DNA from 2 places in the Sphingobium sp. PAMC28499 genome. Region 2 is predicted to be linked to the other one. Evidence: riboswitches for the same ligand, from Rfam matches in the RefSeq annotation. Region 2 holds a riboswitch; the other holds the start of a gene.
The links. Region 2 has a riboswitch for S-adenosylmethionine ahead of metA (homoserine O-succinyltransferase). Riboswitches for the same ligand answer to the same signal wherever they lie in the genome.
Positions count from the first base shown of each region.

Region 1: linked by a shared signal. The riboswitch ahead of E5554_RS10510 (low specificity L-threonine aldolase) and the one ahead of metA (homoserine O-succinyltransferase) in region 2 are both predicted to bind S-adenosylmethionine.

Region 1 covers NZ_CP039248.1:2,160,421-2,166,985, forward strand. The annotation lists gene E5554_RS10480 (GntP family permease) at 1-1,426, opposite strand, end outside; gene E5554_RS10485 (patatin-like phospholipase family protein) at 1,419-2,453, opposite strand; gene E5554_RS10490 (heme exporter protein CcmB) at 2,561-3,208, opposite strand; gene ccmA (heme ABC exporter ATP-binding protein CcmA) at 3,199-3,816, opposite strand; gene E5554_RS10500 (metallopeptidase family protein) at 3,813-4,220, opposite strand; gene E5554_RS10505 (4a-hydroxytetrahydrobiopterin dehydratase) at 4,261-4,551, shown strand; SAM-I-IV-variant riboswitch at 4,587-4,695, shown strand; gene E5554_RS10510 (low specificity L-threonine aldolase) at 4,753-5,799, shown strand; gene E5554_RS23460 (hypothetical protein) at 6,038-6,565, shown strand, end outside.
Region 2 covers NZ_CP039248.1:2,635,629-2,642,193, reverse strand. The annotation lists gene E5554_RS12840 (2'-5' RNA ligase family protein) at 1-168, opposite strand, end outside; gene E5554_RS12835 (sugar transporter) at 276-695, shown strand; gene metA (homoserine O-succinyltransferase) at 706-1,632, opposite strand; SAM-I-IV-variant riboswitch at 1,672-1,780, opposite strand; gene mltG (endolytic transglycosylase MltG) at 1,841-2,812, opposite strand; gene fabF (beta-ketoacyl-ACP synthase II) at 2,922-4,181, opposite strand; gene E5554_RS12815 (acyl carrier protein) at 4,359-4,592, opposite strand; gene E5554_RS12810 (glycosyltransferase family 87 protein) at 4,800-6,023, shown strand; gene fabG (3-oxoacyl-[acyl-carrier-protein] reductase) at 6,036-6,565, opposite strand, start outside.

The DNA.
Region 1 (6,565 bases), 480 kb from region 2:
CGGCGACCAGCGCCGCAAGCGAGCTGACGATGCCGGCCATGGCGATATCCAGATAGGATTCGCGGTGGGTAACGCCGCTCAGCGCCAGCAGGGTGACGATCGCGCCATTATGCGGCAATATGTCGAGCGTGCCGGACCCGATCACGGCCACACGGTGCATGATGGCGGGGTCGGTGCCGGTTCGCGCGGCGATGTCCATATAGGTCGGCCCCAGCGCCTCCAGCGCGATGGTGAGCCCGCCCGATGCCGATCCGGTGAGCGCGGCGAGCAGGTTGGTCGCCACCGCCAGCGACACCAGCGGCCCGCCGCCCATGCCCAGCACCCAGTCGCGGATCATGTGGAAGGCGGGCAGCGCGGCGATCACCGCGCCGAAGCCGACCAGGCTCGCCACGCTGATGATCGGCAGCACGGCGGCGTTGGCGCCCGAATCGATGCTGTCGCGCAGGCTGACGAGGCGCGCCCGGTTGCACAGGATGATGGCGAGCGTCGCGATCATGAGTGCTGCCGTTACCGACCATATGCCCGCGACCGCACCCAGGCTGGTGCTGCCCCATAAAGGCTCCGCCAGGAAGGGCGCGTCCCAGGTCGGGAACAGCCAGAGCGAGAGGATGAGGTTGCAGCCGATCATCACCCCGATCGGCAGGAAGGCGATGCCGAGCGAAGGGCGGTCGTCGGTGGGCGCACCCTTGTCCATCTCTGCGGGGTCGAAGGTGGAGGCGGTCGTCGTATGCTCGCGCATCCGCGCGCTGTCGACCGGCGCGGCCGGGGACAGGCTGGGGTCATAGCCCTCCTGCCGGGCGGCGGCCGCTGCCTGCGCCCGCAGCAGCCAGCCCAGCCCCACCGCCAGCATGATGACCGCGGCGATCAGGCCTAGGCCCGGCGCGGCATAGATGGAGGTGCCGAAGAAGGGCATGGGAATGACATTCTGGATCGCGGGCGTGCCGGGCAGGGCAGTCATGGTGAAGGTCGATGTGCCCAGGATGATGGTCGCGGGCACCAGCCGCCGGGGAATGTTGCCGGCGTGGAACAGCGCCTGTGCCATCGGCACCAGCACGAAGAAGGCGACGAACAGGCTGACCCCGCCATAGGTCAGGATCGCGCCGGCCAGCACCACCGCCATGATCGCGCGGCCGGACCCCAGCCAGCCGATCATGGCATCGGCAATGGTGCGCACCGATCCGCTGTCGTTCATCAGTTTGGCGAAGATCGCGCCGAGCAGGAAGAGCGGGAAAAATTGGGCGAGGAAGCCCGCGGCGGCGACCATGAATATCTGGGTCCAGCTCGCCAGCATCGGATAGCCCGAAAAGCTGGCGGCGATCATCGCCAGCGCCGGGGCGAGGAACAGGACGCTCCAGCCGCGATAGGCCATGGCGATCAGCGCACCGAGCGCGACCAATATGCCGAGGAAGCTGAGCGCGTCAGACATGGGCGAGCAGCGCGTCGATATCGAGCGTCGATTCCCGGCCGATCGCCTGGCCATGATCCTTCAGGAAATCGTCCGCCGCCTTGCGCCCGATCTTCTTGAGTTTCCACAAGAAAGCCCATTCGGCGTTCAGCTTGGACGAATGGCCGAATTGCAGCATGTCGGCACTGGCGATGCGGTGGATGCGCATCTTCGCCCATTTTTCGCCCTCGCCATGGCCGGGGTCGGCAACCTGGCGCAGCAGCGCCATCATCCGGATTTCCTGCAACAGCACGGCGTTGAAGGAAATCTCGTTCAACCGGCTGGCAATGTCGCGCGCGGCATAGAGGTCGGTGGCGCGCTCGACCGGGTTCACCTGGATCAGGATGGTGTCGTCCGAATCGCAGTCGCGCACCAGCGGCGTCAGCGTCGGATTGCCCGAATAGCCGCCGTCCCAATAGGCCTCGCCATCGATCTCGACCGCGTGGAACATGGTCGGCAGGCAGGCGGAGGCGAGCAGAACGTCGGGGGTGATCTCCGCATTGCGGAACACGCGGGCCTGGCCGGTGCGCACGCTGGTCGCGGTGATGAACAGGCGGATCGGGCTGGCGGCAAGATGGTCGAAATCGACGCATTCGTTGAGGATGTCGGTCAGCGGATTGAACCCGCCCGGATTGAGATCATAGGGCGAGCAGAGCCGCGCCATCAGGTCCATGCCGACATAGAGTGGCGAATAATCGAGCGTCCAGCGGCCGAGCGCTATGTCGAGCGGGCTCCGGCGGAACGGGCTGAACATCGCCCCGTCCGACACCTTGCTCCAGAAGCGGGTGAGGGCGCGGCGGGCGCCCGGCGCGCCGCCATGGGCATAGCCGCTGGCCAGCACGGCCGCGTTCATCGCCCCGGCCGACGTGCCCGATATGCCGTCGATCCGCAGCCAGGGTTCCTCCAGCAGGCGGTCGAGCACGCCCCAGGTGAAGGCGCCATGGGCGCCGCCGCCCTGCAGGGCCAGGTCGATCAGGCGGCTTTGCGGCTCGGCAGTCGGATCGGGCATCGGGCACCTCGCGCTTGGCGGGGATGCCCCGCTATCGGAGTTTGTTGCGATGCAGCATGGGACCATTGCGGCCCGCCAATGTCAACGCCTTGCGCGTTGCACAAACCTCATTCCCGGCCCGCGCGGATCGCCGCGCCGCCTGCGATCGGCGTGATCGCGACCAGCAGCAGGGAGGCGGCGCCGAGGAATTTGAACGCGGCGCCGCTGCCGTCGCCCAGCGTGCCTGCGCCAAAGATCAGCAGCGGCACCGCCAGCGGCAGGGCGAGCAGGCCCGCCAGCGCGCCCGACGAGCGCAGTCCGGCGGTCAGCGTCGCCACCAGCAGGCCGAGCGCCGCAAGCGCGGGCGTGCCGATCAGCAGCCCGGCCTCCAGCGTCAGGATCGTCGCGCCGTCCAGCTTCAGCAGCGCGGCGGCAGGCAGGGCGGCGATCATCAGCGGCGGGCCGAAGCCCAGCCAATGGGCGATCAGCCGGGCGATCACCACCATCTCCTCGCTGATGCCGCGCAGCGCGATCTGGTCCAGGATGCCGGCGTCGCGATCGGGCGCGACCAGCCGATCGACCGGCAGCAGGCTGGCGAGCAGCGCCGCGATCCACAGCATGCCGCCACCGGTGCGGGCGAGCAGGGCGGCGTCGGGACCGACCGCAAAGGGGTAGAGGCTGGCGACCAGCAACAGGAAGGCGACCGGCAGCCACAGTCCGGCCGAGCGCCAGGCCTGTCCCAGGTCGCGGGCGACGAGCAGGGCGATCAGTCGCATGACGCCTCCTGCGCCGGGTCCGGCACATGGGCGGCCATGGCGATCCGCACCGGATCGGTCAGCGGCAATGGCTGGTGCGAGGCGGCGACGACGATGCCGCCGGCCGCCAGATGGTCCGCCACCGCCGCGCCGAGCAGCGCGACCGACGCATCGTCCAGGCCATTGGCCGGTTCGTCGAGCAGCCAGATATCCGCGCCGCTGGCGATCACGCGGGCGAGCATGGCGCGCTTGCGCTGGCCGGTGGAAAGCATGCGCACGGGCACGTCGCGCAAGGGGGCGAGCGCCATGGCGTGGAGCGCGCGGTCGAGCGCGGCCGCATCAACCCGATCGAGCCGTGCCCAGAAGCCGAGCGCGCGGTGGAGCGGCAATTCCATGTCGAGCGCCAGCCGCTCGTCGGCCAGCGCGACGCTGCCCTGGCGGTCGATGGTCCCGGCATAGACGGGCAGCAGTCCGGCGCACTGGCGCAGCAGGCTCGACTTGCCGATGCCGTTGGCGCCGTGCAGCAAGGCGCTGCCGCCGGCCGCCAGCACCAGGTCGACGCCGGCAAAGAGCAGGCGTCCGCCGCGCAGACAGGCCAGGCCCGACAGGCGCAGCGCCGCGCCGCTCATGGGGCGACCATATCCTCCAGCACATGCATGTCGATGTCCGACAGGCCGAAATGATGGCCGACCTCATGCACCACGACATGGGTGATGAGCGCTTCGAGCGGCACGCCGGTCTCGACCCATTCGTCGAGCAGCGGGCGGCGGAAAAGATGCACGGTCGGCGGCAGGTCGCCGGTCTGCGCCTCCTGCCCGAAGGGACGGCCGCTATAGAGGCCGGTCAGGCCGAACGGATCGTCAATCTCCATCTCCTTCAGGATATCGGCGTCGGCGAAATCCTCGACCAGCATCACGACATTGGAGAGATAGGAACGGAACGGCTCGGGCAGGCGGCTCAGGGCCTCCAGCGCGAGTGTCTCGATTTCCTGTGGGGTAGGGGCGAAGCGGAACGATTGACCAGTGTCAGGCATGGCTGTCACATAGGCGAAAGAAATAACGCAGGATAGAGAAATGCTTGCCAGACTGAACGAAACGGAACGGGCGATCGCGCTGGCGGATTTGCCCGAATGGACGGCGGTCGCCGAACCGGACGGGATCGCGCGCAGCTTCACCTTTCCCGACTTCGTCGCCGCCTTCGGCTTCATGACGCGCGTCGCGCTGCTGGCGGAAAAGGCCGACCATCATCCCGAATGGTCGAACGTCTATAATCGGGTCGAAATCACGCTCACCACCCATGATGCCGGCGGCCTGTCGCAGCGGGACATCGATCTGGCGAAGGGGATAGAGGCGCTGCTGCGCTGATGCTTGACGCGGCATCGCCCGGCCGATAATCGCCCCGGCAACATCAAGAGTCGGGCCAACGTCCGACACCAACCTGCTCCCCGAGCAAGGTGGTGCCTTTCGAAAGAGGGGGATGTGGCCGGACCGGCAATCCAACGGGACATGCAGCCACGACGACGTTGATCCGATGCTTGGTCACACACCAGCAGACGGAAGCATGACGTGCCCATTTCCACACAGCAATTTGCCAGCGACAATTATGCCGGAGCCTGCCCCGAGGCGCTCGATGCGATGCTCGCGGCGAACAGCGGATCGGCGACGGCCTATGGCGAGGATGAATGGACGCAGCGCGCGGCCGACAATTTCCGCACCCTGTTCGGCGGCGATGCGGAGGTGTTCTTCGTCTTCAACGGCACGGCCGCCAATTCGCTGGCGCTCGCGGCGCTGTGCCAATCCTATCATAGCGTCATCTGTTCGGCCGCCGCCCATGTCGAGACCGACGAATGCGGCGCGCCCGAATTCTTCTCCAACGGGTCGAAGCTGCTCGCGGCAACATCCGTCGATGGCAAGCTGACGCCCGACGCGATCCGCCAACTGGCAACCAGCCGCTCCGACATTCATTTCCCCAAGCCGCGCGTCGTCACCATCACCCAGCCGACCGAGACCGGTCTGGTCTACACGATCGATGAAGTGCGCGCGATTTCTGCCGTGTGCCGCGAACTGGGGCTGAAACTGCATATGGACGGCGCGCGCTTCGCCCATGCCTGCGCCAGCCTGGGCTGTGACCCGGCGGAGATCAGCTGGAAGGCGGGGGTCGACGTGCTCTGCTTTGGCGGCACCAAGAATGGCATGGCCGTGGGCGAGGCGGTGATCTTCTTCGATCGCGCGCTGGCGCAGGATTTCGACTATCGTTGCAAGCAGGCGGGGCAACTGGCGTCGAAGATGCGTTTCCTGTCGGCGCCGTGGATCGGCCTGCTGGAAAGCGGCGCCTGGCTGCGCAACGCCCGCCACGGCAATGATTGCGCGCGCCGGCTGGCGGCGGCGATCGCCGACCTGCCCGATGTCAGCCCGATCTTCCCGGTGGAGGCCAATGCGCTGTTCCTGTCGGCCCCCGCGCCGGTGCTGGACGCGCTGCGCGCGCGTGGCTGGCGTTTCTACACCTTCATCGGCGGCGGCGCGCGATTCATGTTCGCCTGGGATGCGCAGGTGGAGCGGGTCGACGAACTGGCTCGCGACATCAGGGAAGCCTGCCTGGCGGTCGCCGCCTGACCACAAGCTGATCCGAATAGGCGCAAGGGCATGCGCGCGCGGGCGCGGGTGCGCGTTCGCCCATGTCCTTGTTACGATATCGAAATGTCATCATGCAGCGGGGTCGGATAGCGGGATGATCCGTTGAGGATGCTCCAAAGCGGATGATCTTGCCTGGTCCAGCCAATTGAAAAGAGGCGCTGATCCGGGCCTTCATCACGCCGCCGGCACAGGGGCCGGTGCGTGGACGGAGGCTGTCATGAAGAGGATCGGATGGTTGCTGCTGGGCGTCATGGCGCCGCAGCCGGGGCAGGCGCAGGAGGCGGCACCGATGGCCGAAGCGCGGGCGGCGATCGAGACCGCCGATCTGGCCGCGCTGCCGCCGGAGGTGCGCGCGGCGATCGGCCGGGCCTATTGGGCCACGGAGACGGTGCAGATACGGGGCGTCGAAAAGGTGAAGGGCCAGACGGTCGCTGCCAAGGAAATGGTTTTCAAGAAAAATTCGACGATCGAATTTACCGGCGCACACCCCTGGGTATTGTTGTTTGCCAGACGGATGCGGATCGAAGACCCACAATCTTTGCTGAGCATTCAACGCAACATGGCGCTGCTGGCAGGACCGAAGGGCCAAGCTGGCGCAACCGGCGCTGGCGGGCGCAAGGGCAAGCGCACGGGTGCAAATGGTGGTCCGGGTGGTCAGGGCGGCAGTGGCACCGATGGCCGCCCCGGTGGCACGATCGCGGTGCCCGACATCTATATTGTCGCTGGGCGGCTGGAGGCGATCAAT
Region 2 (6,565 bases):
CATCCGCGTCCTGAGTTCCGGCAGCAGCGAAGGCGGCAGATGATGGAACAGGGTGACATGCGCCGGCACCTGATTGCGTTCGGGCGGAAAATGGGCGCGGCGCAAGCCATCCGCCCAGGCGAAATCGGCGGCGCCCAGCAGCGCGGTGACAATGATCGGATCAGCCAGGACCGCCTCCCTGCAACGCGATGGCGGACTTTCGCCCGGCCGGGACAGGCTATATGATGACAGATGCCGCGCCCGGCAAGCAGGCGCGGCCCAGGAGGGGAAGCATCATGCGCGCACCGGCATCCTTCGTCATCATCGCCGTCATCCTGCTGCTATGGAACCTGATGGGGGTCGCCGCCTTCGTCATGCAATATGGCGCCGACCTCGGCGAACTCGCCAAAACCGATCCCGACACCGCACGCGTCTTTGCCCAGATGCCCGGCTGGGCCTGGGCCGTCTATGCGGTGGCGGTGGGCGCTGGCACGCTGGGCGCGATCGCCCTGCTGCTGCGCCGCCGCGTCGCGGTGCCGCTGTTCCTGCTGTCGCTGCTCGCGGTGATCGTCCAGTTCGGATACACATTCCTTCACACCGACCTGCTGGCGGTGAAGGGCGCGGGCGCGGCGATCTTCCCGACCGTCATCGTCCTGATCGGCATCGGCCAGTGGCTCTACGCCCGCAGTCAGGCGGCCAAGGGTCTGCTGCGCTGATCGGCGCCGATCAGGCCGCGCTCTGCAATATCTCCTGGCCGATCATGTCCACGTCGAACGGCGCGGTCTGGTAGAGGTCGTTGATCCAGTTGCCGAACAGCAGATGGGCATGGCTGCGCCAGCGATTTTCCGGCGGCCGGGTCGGGTCGTCATCCGGGAAATAATGGGCCGGCATCTGGCGGCCGCCGTCGCGCGCATATTCGTCGCCCAGGGTGCGCGTGTCATATTCGACATGGTTGAACATGTGCAGGAAGCCATGGCGCGGATCATGGACCAGGCAAGGCCCGGTCTCCGCGCTGTCGGCCAGCAGTTGCAGCCCGCGATCGAGCGGCAGCGATTCCCGCCTCACTTCCGACCAGCGCGACACGGGGATCGAGAAATCGTCGGAAAAGCCCCGCAGATAGGGCGAGGCCGGAGCATGGTTGCGATGGCGGAACACGCCGAACGCCTTGCGCTCCAGCGCATGTTTCTCGACCCCGTGGAAATGATGGAGCGCCGCCTGCGCCGCCCAGCAGATGCTGAGCGAACGATGCACATGGGTCTGGGTCCAGTCGAAGATCGCGCGCAGTTCCTGCCAGTAGCTCACCTCCTCGAACGGCAGATGCTCGACCGGCGCGCCGGTGATCAGGAAGCCATCGAACCGCTCGTCGCGCACATCGGTCCAGGCGCGGTAGAAGGACTGCATATGATCGGCGGAGGTGTTGCGCGACACATGGTCGCTGATCCGCACCAGCGTCAGTTCCACCTGCAACGGCGAGGCGCCGAGCAGCCGCGCAAGCTGCGTCTCGGTATCGATCTTGTTGGGCATCAGGTTCAGCAGCGCGATCCGCAACGGGCGGATATCCTGCCGCACCGCATCCGCCTCGCCCATCACGGCAACGCCCTCGGCTTCCAGCGTGCGGCGGGCGGGCAGGTCGTCGGCAATCTTGATCGGCACGTCTCGTCAGTCCTTCCTGGCGGGGCGACGATCGGTGGCTGAGGTCCGCTTTGTTGCCGGATCGGCCACATCCTCCCGGATCGGGAGTGCCACCTTGCCCGGAACGGCAGGTTGGCGTTGGGCGTCGCCCCAACTCTTGATGCTGCACTGTCCCTAGCGCGCGCCGGACCATGTGGCAAGCCCGGCTATATATCGGCCAAGCCGGGCTTTACAGCTCGCCCCGCGCGCGGCGGATCTCGAACCACTTCCGCACATTCTCATTATGCTGCTGATAGGTGTCGGCAAAGATATGGCCGCCCTTCCCGTCCGCGACGAAATAGAGCGCATTCGTCTCGGCCGGATGCAGCACCGCCAGGATCGACAGGCGGCCCGGATTGGCGATCGGCCCCTTGGGCAGGCCGGTCATGGCATAGGTGTTGTAGTCGTTGACGTCGGCGATCTCAGACTTCTTGATCCGGCGGCCGAGCGGCTTGCCCTTGGTGATCGGATAGATGATCGTCGGGTCGGCCTGCAGCATCATATTCTTGCGCAGACGGTTGCTGTAGACGCCCGCGACCATCGGCCGCTCCTTGGCGATCGCGGTTTCCTTCTCGACGATCGAGGCGAGGATGATCGCCTCCTGGGGCGACTTGGCGATCGTGTTGGGCGCGCGTTCGGCCCAGAGCTTCGCCAGCGCCTTGTCCATCGCCGCCTGCATCCGCTTCAATACGGCGGCGCGCGGCTCGCCCTTGTCGAAGGCATAGCTGTCGGGCAGCACGCTGCCCTCTTGCGGCACCGCGACTTCGCCGGTCAGCTCGTCATTCGCCATCAGCCGTTCCTGCACCAGGATCGACGGCATGCCTTCGGGGATGGTAACCAGCCGGGTCAGCGTCTTGCCGCCCTGCAGGATCGACAATATCTCGCGGTTGCTGGCGCCCTTGGGCACCACGAACTCGCCGGCCTTGATCGGCTTGGCGCCGCCAAAGACCTTCGCGCGGGTCAGGAAGGCATCGGCCGAACGCACCGCGCCGGCCGATTTCAGCAGCACCGCGGCATCGGACAGGGTCGATCCCTCCGGTACGACGATGCTGATATTCTGGGTGGCCGGCCCCGTCTCGGTCCAGCCATGAACGAAGCGGAAACCAACAAAGGCGACAACGGCCAGGCCGATCAGAAGGATGATGCAGCCCAGTCGCCGCACCGGATTTGCGCCGGATCGTCTTGCCATCATCCCAACTGCCCGACCCAAATAATGCCCAACCGGCTATGGCTTACATGATCCTCCCCTTTTTAGGGGAGGATCAGGCGTATCAGATCGCCTTCATGATGAGCGAGGCGTTGGTGCCGCCGAAGCCGAACGAGTTGTTCAGCACCGCGCGCACCTTGCGCTCCTTGGCGACGTGCGGGACCAAGTCCACGCCCTTGCAGCTTTCGCTCGGCTCGTCGAGGTTGAGCGTCGGCGGCACGATCTGGTCGCGCATGGCGAGGATGCAGAAGATGCTCTCCACCGCGCCCGCGCCGCCCAGCAGGTGGCCGATCGCCGACTTGGTCGACGACATCGACATGCTGCCCAGATGATCGCCGAACAGACGCTTGACCGCGCCCAGTTCCAGCTCGTCGCCCAGCGGGGTCGAAGTGCCATGCGCGTTCACATAGTCGATATCTTCCAGCGACAGGCCCGAACGCTTGAGCGCCATCTGCATCGAACGGAAACCGCCATTGCCTTCCGGGTGCGGCGCAGTGACATGATAGGCGTCGCCGGTCAGGCCATAGCCGATGACTTCGGCATAGATTTTCGCGCCGCGCGCCTTGGCCCGCTCATATTCTTCCAGCACGACCACGCCCGCGCCTTCGCCCATGACGAAGCCGTCACGGTTGACGTCATAGGGACGCGACGCCTTTTCCGGCGTGTCGTTGAAGCCGGTCGAGAGCGCACGCGCCTGGGCGAAGCCGGCGATGCCGATCGGGCAGATCGCGCTTTCCGCGCCGCCCGCCAGCATCACGTCGGCATCGTCCATCGCGATCATGCGCGCAGCGTCGCCGATCGAGTGGGCGCCGGTCGAGCAGGCTGTGACGACGGCATGGTTCGGACCCATCAGGCCGTATTTGATCGAGACCTGGCCCGAGATCAGGTTGATCAGGCGACCATGGACGAAGTGCGGCGAAACCCGGTTGGGGCCCTTGTTGGCCAGCACCAGCGATTCGCTTTCGATGCCCGGCAGGCCGCCGATGCCCGAACCGATCGAGCAGCCGGCGCGCAGGCGCTCTTCTTCCGACATATTGTCCAGGCCCGCGTCGCGCAGCGCCTGGCTGGCGGCGGAAATGCCATAGACGATGAACGGATCGACCTGGCGCTGGATCTTGTGGTCGACGTCCAGCGAGGCGTCATAGCCATATTCATGATCCGCCGGCTTCACTTCGCAGGCGATGCGGCACTTGTAATCGGTGGCGTCGAAGCGGGTGATCGTCGCCGCGCCGGATTTCGACGCGATGATGTTCTTCCAGGTGGTTTCGACATCCCCGCCAAGCGGGCTTACCATGCCAAGGCCGGTTACGACGACGCGACGCATATGCTTGCTCCGAAATTCCAATTTTTGGTTCCGTGCCGCTCATCTAGGCGTTCCACACGCACTTGTGAACGGCAGGCCAGATACGAAAAGGCTCCCCAAGCTCCGGGATCACCGGACAGGAGGAGCCAATCCTTGTGCAAGGAGGGCGGCCCGCCACTGGGGCAGGCCGCGAAGCCCTTAGGCCTTGCTGTCGATATAGTCGATCGCGTCCTTGACGGTGGCGATCTTCTCAGCCGCATCGTCCGGGATTTCGACGCCGAATTCTTCTTCGAACGCCATCACCAGTTCAACGATGTCCAGGCTGTCTGCGCCCAGATCGTCGATGAAGCTGGCGTCCTCGGTCACCTTCTCGGCTTCGACGCCCAGATGCTCGACGACGATTTTCTTTACGCGATCCGCGGTCTCACTCATGAGTGGTCCTTCTTACTGGGTATCGTTGGTGGTTCTGAATAACCGTTAAGGCATTGCCCTAGTGCCAAGCCCCGATAGAGGCAAGAGGGAAGCCCGCCAAGCCCCTAGATGGAGTGACAGGTGCGTTTCGGCAATAAAAAGCCGGAAAAAACCCGGAAACAACGGGTTGTTTACCAAAATTTCAGCCGCTTGTGCCAGCAAATAGCCATGATAAGCCGCCTGTGCCCCGACCAGTTCATCACCCCGGAACGGGCAAGAATGACCGCCTGGCTGATGCTGGCAGCAACGCTGATCGGCCTCGCCTACCTGTTCGCGACGGCCCATGGCACGGTAGATTCGCTTGGCCGACCGCTTGGCACCGACTTTTCAAACGTCTGGACGGCGGGATGGATGGCCGACCATGGCCAGGCCGCCCAGGCATGGAACTGGCCCGCCCATCATGAAGTGCAGAAGGCGATCCATCATGATCCCGCCATCCCTTTCTATGGCTGGCACTATCCCCCGCCCTTCCTGATCCTGGCCACGTTGCTGGCGCAAATCCCCTACACCCCTGCCCTGCTGCTGTGGCAGGGACTGACGCTGGCCGGCGCGCTGATGGTCGTCCGCCGTGTCCTGCCGGGTCAGCGCGACGCGCTGCTCATCGCGCTCGGTGCGCCGGTGGTGATGGTGTGCCTGGGCCATGGCCAGAATGCGTTCATGACCGCCGGCCTGCTGGGCGGCGGCATGGCCCTGCTCGACCGACGTCCCTGGATCGCCGGCATGCTGCTGGGCGCATTGGTCTACAAACCGCAATTTGCGGTGCTGATCCCGGTGCTGATCATCGCGCGCGGCAATGTCCGCGCCTTCCTGGCTGCGGGCCTGACCTCGGCCGGCCTGTGCCTGCTGACATTGCTGATCTGGGGCTGGCCGGTGTGGCAGGCCTTCATCGATTCGCTGCCGCTGACGCGGCATATCATCATCGAAAATGGCGCCACCGGCTGGGAAAAGATCCAGAGCCCCTTTGCGGCGATCCGCCAATGGGGCGGCAGCATTCCGGCCGCCTATGTGGTGCAGGGCCTGGTGACAGCCATCGCCATCGCTATCGCCGCACTGGTCGCCCGCCGCGGGACGATGGAAGTGCGGGGTGCCGCCGCGCTCAGCGCCGCCCTGCTCTGCACGCCCTATGTGCTCGACTATGACTATGTGCTGCTGGGAATGGCGATCGCCTTCGTCGCCGCCGACATGGGCAAGCGCGGCGCGCTTGGCTGGGAACGCAGCTGGCTGGCCTATGCCTGGATGGCGCCGCTGTTCGGCCGAGCCCTGTCGGAATGGACCCATGTGCCGGTCAACCTGATCGCCGCGATCGCGGTGCTGGCGCTGGCGATGCGGCGCGCCATCCTGCTGGACGGCGCGCTCGCTTATAGCCTGCCCGGCCGGACGAAGATCGCCTGACCGGGACTTCAATCAGATCATCGCCATGCCGCCGTTGACGTGCAGGGTCTGGCCGTTGACATAGCCCGCTTCCTTGCTCGCCAGATAGGCGACTGCTGCGCCGATATCGTCGCCATCGCCCAGATCGCCAGCGGGGATCTTGGCCAGGATCGTGCCCTTCTGCGCATCGTTCAGCGCATCGGTCATGGCCGACCGGATGAAGCCGGGGGCCACGCAGTTCACGGTGATGCCGCGGCTCGCCAGTTCCTGGCCCAGCGACTTGGACATGCCGATGATGCCGGCCTTCGACGCGCAATAGTTGGACTGGCCCGGATTGCCGGTGACGCCCACGACCGAGGTGATCGAGATGATGCGGCCAAAACGCGCCTTCATCATCGGCTTGGCGGCCGCGCGGCACAGGCGGAAGGCGGCTTCCAGATTGACCGCAATCACCTGCGACCATTCCTCGTCCTTCATGCGCAGGATCAGATTGTCGCGGGTGATGCCGGCATTATTGACCAGGATGTCGATCTTGCCACCCAGCGCTTCCACCGCCTGCGGCA